Regions from separate parts of the Glutamicibacter sp. St.4D3 genome, predicted to be linked through region 2. Evidence: riboswitches for the same ligand, from Rfam matches in the RefSeq annotation. Region 2 holds a riboswitch; each other region holds the start of a gene.
The links. A riboswitch is a leader RNA that binds a small molecule or an ion and turns the genes downstream of it on or off. The one in region 2 is predicted to bind S-adenosylmethionine.
Positions count from the first base shown of each region.

Region 1: another riboswitch for S-adenosylmethionine. It lies ahead of AC6I21_RS14425 (hypothetical protein); the one in region 2 lies ahead of AC6I21_RS03805 (bifunctional o-acetylhomoserine/o-acetylserine sulfhydrylase).
Region 3: another riboswitch for S-adenosylmethionine. It lies ahead of AC6I21_RS02925 (methylenetetrahydrofolate reductase); the one in region 2 lies ahead of AC6I21_RS03805 (bifunctional o-acetylhomoserine/o-acetylserine sulfhydrylase).

Region 1 is NZ_AP039380.1:3,131,118-3,134,382, reverse strand. It holds gene AC6I21_RS14435 (response regulator transcription factor) at 1-399, opposite strand, end outside; gene AC6I21_RS14430 (M15 family metallopeptidase) at 475-1,140, shown strand; SAM riboswitch class IV at 1,257-1,373, shown strand; gene AC6I21_RS14425 (hypothetical protein) at 1,432-2,112, shown strand; gene AC6I21_RS14420 (4a-hydroxytetrahydrobiopterin dehydratase) at 2,238-2,936, shown strand; gene AC6I21_RS14415 (AI-2E family transporter) at 3,132-3,265, shown strand, end outside.
Region 2 is NZ_AP039380.1:830,948-834,212, reverse strand. It holds gene AC6I21_RS03805 (bifunctional o-acetylhomoserine/o-acetylserine sulfhydrylase) at 1-1,196, opposite strand, end outside; SAM riboswitch class IV at 1,286-1,405, opposite strand; gene AC6I21_RS03800 (VOC family protein) at 1,595-2,239, shown strand; gene AC6I21_RS03795 (CPBP family intramembrane glutamic endopeptidase) at 2,346-3,116, opposite strand; gene AC6I21_RS03790 (phosphotransferase family protein) at 3,241-3,265, shown strand, end outside.
Region 3 is NZ_AP039380.1:625,777-629,041, forward strand. It holds gene AC6I21_RS02915 (deoxyguanosinetriphosphate triphosphohydrolase family protein) at 1-578, opposite strand, end outside; gene AC6I21_RS02920 (hypothetical protein) at 632-1,036, opposite strand; SAM riboswitch class I at 1,450-1,540, shown strand; gene AC6I21_RS02925 (methylenetetrahydrofolate reductase) at 1,652-2,572, shown strand; gene metE (5-methyltetrahydropteroyltriglutamate--homocysteine S-methyltransferase) at 2,656-3,265, shown strand, end outside.

The DNA.
Region 1 (3,265 bases), 1.0 Mb from region 2:
CCTTACTCCAGCTATTTCGCGGACCGGAGGGCGGTGATGAGCCCGGCGCCGACTCAATGCCCGCAGGCGCATCGCCAGTTCCTGGAGCTCAAATGGCTTCGTCAGGTAGTCATCCGCGCCCAATTCAAAACCTGAGGCCTTCTCATCGAGCCGGTCGGCGGCGGTCAGCATCAGGATCGGCAAACCGGTACCGGAGGCCACGATGGAACGGGCCACTTCATCGCCGGAGGGGCCGGGAATGTCACGGTCGAGGATGGCGATCTTGTAGGCATTGATCTCCAAAAGTTCCAAGGCCGTATCACCGTCCCCGGCGATATCTGCAGCGATGGCTTCCAAGCGCAATCCGTCCCGGATCGCCTCCGCCATCAGGAGTTCGTCCTCGACGATCAGTACACGCATAGCCCCAATCGTACGAGCCGGAACATATCGCGGGCATATCAAAATTTCGATACGGCCCGGCAACAGGACGCCGCCTTGACTGGTTTCATGAGAAAAATGCGACTGGCCAAGCACCGCAAGAAATCCCTCCTGACCAAAATCATCCTGGTGCTTCTGGCGCTGCTTACCACCCTGTGGGTGCTTGCCCTGGCCCTAACGCTCGGAACCCGCAGTGACTGGAGTCCCTCATCCATGGCGGCAACCGTGACTTCGGTGGTCCAGGGAGGACAAGAGCCAAGGGCAGGTGCGTTAGGGGTGGCTGGTGGGGATGTGCCTTCAGGAACCACCCTGAAGTCCCAGGTACCAGCCGTGCACTACTTGAGTCCGGACCTGCGCGAGGCGATGAATGAGGCAGAATCCGACGCCGCCAAGGATGACATCAAGTTCATCGTCAACAGTGGCTGGCGCTCGGAAGCATTTCAGCAGCAACTGCTGGCCGAAGCGGTAGACCGGTATGGGTCGAAGCGTGAAGCCGCCCGGTGGGTTGCAACTGCGCAGACTTCACCGCATGTTTCCGGCAATGCGATAGACATCGGATCCTATGACGCGCGGGCGTGGCTAGGCCAGCATGGTCGCTACTACGGACTGTGCACGGTGTACGAAAATGAGCCGTGGCACTTTGAGCTGCGCCCGGAAGCGGTCAGCCAGGGCTGCCCCGCCCCGTACACGGATCCGACAGAAGACCCTCGGCTGCAGCGCTAGAAACACGAATTAGGTGACAAGTGGACCGTTCCTTCGATAATGAACAATCCACAGTGAGCAATCGCGGCCTACGCGGACGCCAAACCGTCGGACCGGACGCATAGGATGATTCCCAGGTTCACGAGCTGCAGCGATAAGTACCTGGCTTGCTGCACGGCAACCCTCCTCAACCGAGCGGGGTGCCCCAGGGGAAGAACCGGTCCGCGGCACCAGCCGCCGGGCAAGTCGGTGGATGCCGCGGCGGAGATAAATCCTCCGTCGCCGGGTCCTCCCATGCGAGGGGAACAACAATTGTCTGAAAACGAACGCAGCCAGCACGAGAACTTCAACAAGGAACATGCGCAGGACTTCGAGGCCTGGCGCCGGGAGCTTTACGGTGATGATGTTGTTGGCACGGAATCGGCCGCGAAGATCTATCAGGCCATGAGACTGCGTGCCGACGGCCGGGCCGAGCTGGTTCGGGGAGGCCCGCTAGAGATTCCGGTCGACAAGTACGGTCTGCCGGCAGGCATCAAGGGAAATGAACCAACGGTAAGGGAACAACTGGACCTGCGGTGGGATGCCGCACTGTTGGAAAACCCGTACGCTCCACCGTACCTCCCGCGTCCGAAGGGAAATTGGCGCATCGTCAAGAGCCAACGGTCCGCAATGCTGCTGGATGGCGAACTGTACCGCGGGCATGACACGGAACGGTACATCCACAAGTGGATGCGCGCCGGGTTTACCCCGGAACTGTACTGTCTATTGCACGCGAAGCTTGAAAGCGTCGTGGAGCGCTGCCGGAGCAAGGCGAAGTGGGCAGGGCGTGAGGATTGGTTCGAGGGCCGGTTGGCCGAACTGAATCTTTCCAGCGGGAGCCTCGGAGCGAACGGTGCGAACCTCAACCCCGAGCACTGGCAGGACCTGCCGGGCCTGCTGGTCCGCCTGCCGATCTCGGTAGCGGTGGAGAAGATCCTCCTGCTGGGTATGTAGACCGGGACAGGGGGGAGGCCTGCTACGACGAGCGACGGCGCGTTCGACGCGCAACGCTGGCAATTGGCTAAGGGGCCTTCTTTCTTCTTCAGGGGAGCGGCAAGCTGAGGACGACCGTGGCCATTATGGTCACGGTCGTTGGCTCCATCCGCAGAGAGGCAAGAACAATGTCAGGCAAAGATGTGCTGTCATCAGACGAAATTCAGGCACGGCTCTCACAATTGCCGCACTGGCGCTACGGGCTGGGGTCCTTGCGGACCGCTTTCAAGTGCCCGAGCTCGGCCGCCGCGATTCAGCTCGTGTCGGCGATTGGCGCGCTGGCCGAGGAAGCCGGACATCATCCGGACGTGGACTGGCGTTATGACACGGTGTTCGTCAACCTGGTGTCCCATGATGTCGGCGGAGTAACGTCACGGGACTTCACCCTGGCCACCCAGATCTCCGATCAGGCCGAAAACTTTGGTGCCCAAGTGGACCTGGGCCTGGTCCGGACGGTGGAAATCGCCATCGATACCGAAAACCCGCAACAGATCTCCAAGATCTGGCAGGCGGCCCTGGGCTATGAACAGGCGGCGGACGGTGCGCTGACCGACCCGCATGGCCGTGGCCCGGCCATCTGGTTCCAGGAGACCCAGACGCCGAACCAGAACCGATTCCACGTTGATGTAACGGTGCCCCACAGCCACAGTGGCGACCTGCTGGAAACCTTGAAAACCACCGACGCGGAGTTCGACTACGAGTACGCGCCAAGTTGGGTGATTGTCACGGACAAGCAGGGCAACCGGCTGTGCATTTGCACCGAGGCCGAGTCCGGCCGCGAATAGTCCGTTGCGTGGTGCAGCGTCGCTGCATCTGCGTGGCACGAAGATGAAATGGTGATGTCGACGGGAACGGTACTCGGCTGAACCAGCAGTGCAGGACCTACCGGGCGCGACTGCTGCCCGACCCAATATTGGCCGATGGTAGGAGCGACCATGGCTTTCTTTCGCAGGCGTACATCAGGCAGCAGGAAAACACGGGTGGAGTCCTCCCCGCTGGATGAACAGGCGTGGGCCTCGGTTGAGCGCCCCGCGGTGACTTTCCAGGGATTGTGGACCGACCCGCTGGGCAGGCTCGGCACCCGGTGCCTGCAGCTGCTGATCATCGGCGTGAT
Region 2 (3,265 bases):
TCGCTGAGCTGGGCGTGGGTGGTGGAGGCCGGGTGCACCACCAGGGAGCGCACGTCCCCCAGGTTGGCCACGTTCGAATGCAGCACCAGCGCATCGGCGAACGCCTGGCCGGCCGCGGCCCCGCCGGCCACGTCGAAGGAGACGATCGCGCCCACCCCGTTCGGCCCGTACTTGCGTCCGCGTTCGTACCACGGGGAGGAGGGCAGCCCGGCGTAGGAGACCTGCTGCACCTGCGGGTGCGCCTCCAGCCAGCGGGCCACCTGGACCGCGTTGGCCACGTGGCGCTCCATGCGCAGGGACAGGGTTTCCAGGCCCTGGGCGATCAAGAACGCGTTGAAGGGGGACACGGCCGAACCCAGGTCGCGCAGCAGCTGCACCCGCGCCTTGAGGATGTAGGCCAGGTTCGCCCCCAGTGCGCCGTCCACGCCCAGGTCGCGGGCGAAGACCAGGTTGTTGTAGGACTCATCCGGGGTGTTGAAGCCCGGGAACTTCTGCGGGTCGGCCCCGAAGTCGAAGTTGCCCGAATCCACGATCACCCCGGCGATCGCGGTGCCGTGCCCGCCCAGGTACTTCGTGGCCGAGTGGATGACGATGTCCGCGCCGGACTCGATCGGGCGGATCAGGTAGGGGGTGGACAGGGTGTTGTCCACCAGCAGCGGCACGCCGGCCGCGTGGGCGATGTCCGCGATCGCCGCAATGTCCAGCACGTCCTGGCGCGGGTTGGAGACCACCTCGCCGAACAGCGCCTTGGTGTTCGGGCGGATCGCGGCGCGCCACCCCTGCAGGTCGTCCGGGTCGGCCACGAAGCTGACCTCGATTCCCAGCTTGCGCAGCGTGTGCTTGAACAGGTTCTGGGTGCCCCCGTAGAGGCTGGGGCTGGCCACGATGTGGTCCCCCGCCTCGGCCAGGTTCAGGATCGCGAACGTGGTGGCCGCCTGCCCGGAGGCCAGCAGCAGGGCGCCCACCCCGCCCTCCAGGCTGGCGATCCGGTTCTCCACCGCCTCCTGGGTGGGGTTGCCGATGCGGGTGTAGATCGGACCCAGGTCCTGCAGCGCAAAGCGCTCGGCCGCGGTCTGCGCGGTGGGGAATTCGAAGGACGTGGTCTGGTAGATCGGCAGGGCCCGGGCCCCGGTGTGCGGGTCCGGGCTTTGCCCGGCGTGGATCTGACGGGTCTCGAATGACCAGTTTTCGCTCATGGTTTTCCTCCCATAGTTCGTTGACTATTCGGGGGTACACCACTGAAATTCACCCTAAGAGGCCGGTGGCCGGTGAGTTCTCAGGGTGTAACCCGCGCTTGTCCTTGGCACACCTAGGTGTGCAGGGCCAGGTCTTCACCCGGGGCACCCCACCGCGGTTGGAGGGTTGCCGCCCAGCAAGCCGGGGCTCGTAGCTGGGACTCATGACCTGCCACCAGTGTGCCGCAGGCGCGGCGGACGATGCAATCGGCGCTGCGTCCGCGGCGTCGCAATCGGTCACACAACAGCGCACCCCTTGCGCCGCACTTGGCACGTTCGGGCCGGAACGTCAACACCTGGAGAAATAATTAGGCGACCCTAAGTCGAGACTTGGATCACAAAAATGGCATGATGATCGCATGATGAGGCTAGATCACGTTTCGTATGCATGTGGCCCCGATGGGCTGATGGAAACCGCCGAACGCATCTCCCAGACCCTGGGCCTGGAGTTCGTCAAGGGTGGGATCCACCCACGATTCGGAACTCGCAATGTAATTTTTCCGCTGCAGCACAACCAGTACCTGGAAGTCGTCGAGGTGCTGGACCACCCGGCAAGCCTCAAGGCCCCCTTCGGGCAGGCCGTGCGCGCCCGCTCCGAACTGGGCGGGGGATGGATGGGCTGGTGCGTGTCCCTGGATGAGATGGGCCAGGCCGAGCAACGGCTGGGCCGCCAGGCCGTGCCGGGCAACCGCAAGTTCCCCGACGGGCGCGAACTGACCTGGCAGCAGATCGGCATCAAGGGCCTGATCGCCGACCCGCAGGTGCCCTACCTGCTGCGCTGGGACGACGGCACCGAGGACCTGCACCCTTCCCGCGCCCTGGACCCGGTGGGCTTCATCGATGAGATCACCATCGCCGGCTCCCGCGACCGGGTGCTGGAGTGGCTGGGCAAGCCCGATGAGGTGCAGCTGGGCGAGGTCACCATGAGCTACCAGTCCCCCAACGGGACCCCGGGCATCCTCTCGGTCACCTTCCAGACCCCCAAGGGCGAGGTCGTGCTGTAGCCAAGGACGCACGGATATAGGGGCAGGGCGTGAACCGCGAGGGTTCGCCCCCTGCCCCTGATCCGTTAACCCGCCGGCGCCGCGGCGCAAAGGCCGGGCGGCCGGCTCAGCCGCCGATCCCGATCGCCGGACCGATCAGCGCGAAGCCCACAAAGCCCACCGCGTCGAGCAGGAAGTGCGCGATCACCAGCGGCATCACCCGCCCCCACCGCAGGTACACCCAACCGAACACGGCGCCCATCACCGCGTTGCCGATGAACGGCCCGAATCCCTGGTACAGGTGGTAGCTGCCGCGCAGCAGCGCCGACCCCAGAAGCAGCGCCCAGGGGGCGATCTTCAGCGCCCGGCCGTGGGCGAAGAGGAAGGCCAGCATGAGCACCTCCTCCAGCACCGCGTGGCGGGCCGCGGACAGCAGCAGCACCGGCACCGTCCACCAATACCCCTCCAGGTTCGCCACCGACAGCGCGGTGGTCAGCCCCAGCGCCCGCCCCACCGCGTACAGGCCCAGGGTGCCCAGCCCCATCGCCAGGAACAAGCCGGCGCCCCAGGCCGCGTCTCGGCCGGGCCGGCGCAAATCGAACCCCACCTGCCGCGGCCCGAGCCCCAGACTGCGCGCCATGAAGTACAGCGCCAGCGCCACCGGCACCAGGGCGAAGGCGATGTCCAGCAGCTGGTAGGTCAGATCGAACCAGGGCCGGGCGCTGAGCGGGTTGTTCATCGAGGTGGTCTGCTCACCCAGCGGCGCGCGGGTCACCTTGTCCAGGAAGCTGACGATCGAATACACCGCGCTTTGGCCCAGCGACAGCGCCAGCACCAAAAAGATCTCGAATTTCAGCGGCCCCGCCTGCCGCGGGCCGTCTGCCAGATTGCTTTGCACCCCTTGATCCTATGCGTGCCCGCTGTGCCTGGGCTGAAGCACCGCGGTGGCTGCGATAGCGTTGGAACCGCTCGGCCCGCAGGTCCGGGCGCCGCCCCGCCCACCACATACCAAGGGAGAACCCGTGAGTCGAGCCGCCACCGATGCCG
Region 3 (3,265 bases), 210 kb from region 2:
AGGTCCTGCGGGGAGCGCAGCGGCTGGTTCAGCCATTCGTTGCGCGACCACGGGTACTTCAGCACCCCGGCGCGCACCGCCCGGGTCAGGTTCAGCCCGCGGGCGGTGGCGTCGCAGCTGTCCAGGGCGGTGAGGATGCGAAAGGTCTGGGCGTTGCCCTCAAACCCGTCGGGCAGCCCCAGGCTCTGCCGCGCCACCCGGTCCAGCTCCTGCTCACCCAGGTGCCCAAACGGCGGGTGGCCCAGGTCGTGGGCGGCGGCCGCGGCCTGCACCACCACCGGGTCGCAGCCGCCCAGCTCCTCCACCAGCTGTTGGGTGCGCGGATCCGAGTTGCGCAGCCCGATCGCGATCGAGCGGGCCACGGCCGACACCTTCAGCGAATGGGTCAGCCGGTTGTGCACCACGGTGCCGGCCCCGGCCTGCGGGATCACCTGGGTGACCGCGGAGAGCCGGGAAAAGTAGGGGGAGAAGCGGATCCGCTCAATGTCCACACGGAACTCGTCCTCATCGGGGCGTGCAGCTTCGTTGATGGCGCGCTCGCGCCCGCCGCTTAGGTGGGTCTTCTGCCTGGCATTCATCGTAGTCACCAGCCTAGATGATGCACCGGCCGCGGTCCGGGAAGCGTGCGGGTTCATGCCCCGGCCCGCCGATCCAGCGGGCGGGCCGGGCGGCGCAGCAGCAGTGCACCGAGGGTGAACCCGATGTACACCAGCGCGGCCAGGAAGGACTGGGTTCCGAAAAACCAGCTCAGCTGCCCGTACCAGCTCAAGAGCACACAGCCGGTGGCGGTGAGCACCACCAGCCCGGCGGCCGGCCAGCGCCGGGGCAACTCCTCCAGCACCCGGCCCTGCACTGCCAGCAGCAGCCCGTAGACCAGCAGGCAGGCCCCGGTCAGCACCAGCAGGCCGCTGACCGTGCCGCCGTACTGCACCTGCTGGCGCAGCGGCTGCAGGAGGCGCGAATACAGCATCGGCAACACCAGCGAGGCGACCAGGCACAGCACCACGGTCAAGGACAGGCGGATTGCGGTGTACATTGCGGCTCCTTGGCACCGGTCCGGCCCCTGCGTCCGCGGCCCCGGGCGCCGCGGTGCTGCGCGGCGCCCGGGGCCGCGGTGCTGCGCGGCGCCTGCCGGCGCACCCAGTGGCCGAAGGCTTTCATCCTTTCCCGCAGTGTATGTGATCGGCCGGGCTTTGGCACGGGCCGCACGGGGCGTCATCACCGCGTCACACAAAGCCGCCCGGTGCAACACTTCAGCGGCCCTGCCCCCGGTGCGCCCCCGGCAACCCGGGGAAAACCGGTCACCGCCCACGCGTCACACTGAGGGCGTAAGAATCGCGTCATCTTAACGTTCACGCGTCACATGACGGGGTGGGACGGCGGATGACGCGGTGCGGCCCGGCGTGCTTGCGCCGCCGCCGGGCCCTGGCGAACGATGGAATCACCAACAACCCATCAAGAGCGGCTAAGAGATCTGGCTCGACGACGCCGCAGCAACCACCGGGAAACCGAAAGGTGCTAATGCCAGAAACGATGGAGCAGTACCGTCCGATCCGCCCCGGCCGCCGCGCCGGGCCCGGCCGCTGCCGGGCGCACCCCCCAGGGTGCGGGTCACGGTGCACTGCCTCGTCGCTGACACGAGGAGGAACACATGCCCGGTTCGGTGGCCCCACCGTCCCTGTCCTACGAGCTCTACCCGCCGGTGAACCGCGAGGTGGCCGAGTCGGTCTACCACAGCATCGAGCAGCTGGCCGACACCAGCCCGGACTACGTCTCGGTCACCTATTCGGGCACCCCGGCCCGCCGCGCCCAGTCCCTGGCGCTGATCGAACACCTCGTCACCCAGACCAAGCTGCGCCCGCTGGCGCACCTGACCTGTGTGGGGGAGTCGGCGCAGTCGCTGCGCGTGCTGATCCGCCACTTCATCGCCCTGGGGGTGCGCGGGGTGCTGGCGCTACGCGGTGACCTGCCGCAGGACCCGCAGGGCTGGCGCGGTGAATTCCCGTTCGCCCGCTACCTGATCGAGCTGATCCGCCAGGTGGAGGACGAACACGCCGCCTCCCTGGCCGGGGGCCGGCTGGGGGTGGGGGTGGCCGCCTACCCGCACCGCCACCCCGAGTCCCCGAGCTTCGAGCACGACATCGAGGTGCTGCTGGGCAAGCAGCGCTCCGGGGCGGACTATGCGATCACCCAGGTCTACTTCCAGCCCGAGGACTATCGGGGGCTGCTCGCCGCGGCCCGCCGCGCCGGGGTGTGCATCCCGATCATCCCCGGCATCATCCCGCTCAATTCGCTGCGCCGGCTGAACCGGCTGGCGGCGCTGACCGGGGTGCAGCCGGACCCGATCCTGGCCCACGCGCTGCAAAGCGCGACCAGCGACGCCGAACGCCACCGCATCGGGGTGCGCTGGGCGGTGGACCTGGCCCGGGCGGCGTTCGATGACGGGGCCCCGGGGCTGCACCTGTACACGTTCAACGACCACCGCGGCAGCCTGGACGTGATCGAGCAGCTGCAGCTGCCCGGCGCCCGCAGCACCCTGGCCCAATCCTGGGCCGCCCACAGCGGGACCTAGGCGCCCGTTTCCACCGACGAACCACCGAATTAACCATCGACCCGGCCGGGCACCCCGGTCCGGCAGAAAACTAGGAGAACACCATGAGCAAGCAGCACTTCCCGCAGGCCAGCATCCTCGGCTACCCGCGCATCGGCCGGCGCCGCGAACTGAAAAAGGCGCTGGAGGCGCACTGGGCCGGCACCCTGACCGAGCAGCAGCTGCACGAGCGGGCCTTTGCCGTGCAGCAGCAGAACCTGGAACGCCTGGTGCAGCTGGGGCTTGACCCGGCGAACGGCTCCCTGCCCGGGGACCACGCCTACTACGACCAGGTGCTGGACACGCTGGTGGCGCTCGGGGCGGTGCCCTCCCGCTTCGCCGAGGTGCTCAGCGCCCCGCTGAGCACCGCCGACGCCTTCACCCTGGCCCGCGGTGACGCGCAGCGCGCCCCACTGGAAATGACCAAGTGGTTCGACACCAACTACCACTACCTGGTCCCGGAGCTCGGCGAGCGCACCACCCTGCGCGCCAACCCCGCCGGGCTGCTGGAGAACTTCACCGCCCACGCCCGGGCCGGGCACACCATCCGCCCCACCCTGGTCGGCCCGATCAGCTTCCTGCTGCTGGCCAAGGCCGAGGAGGGCGCCGCCCGCTCCGGGTTCACGCCGCTGCACCGGATCGATGAGCTCGTCGAGGTCTACGCCCAGCTGCTGG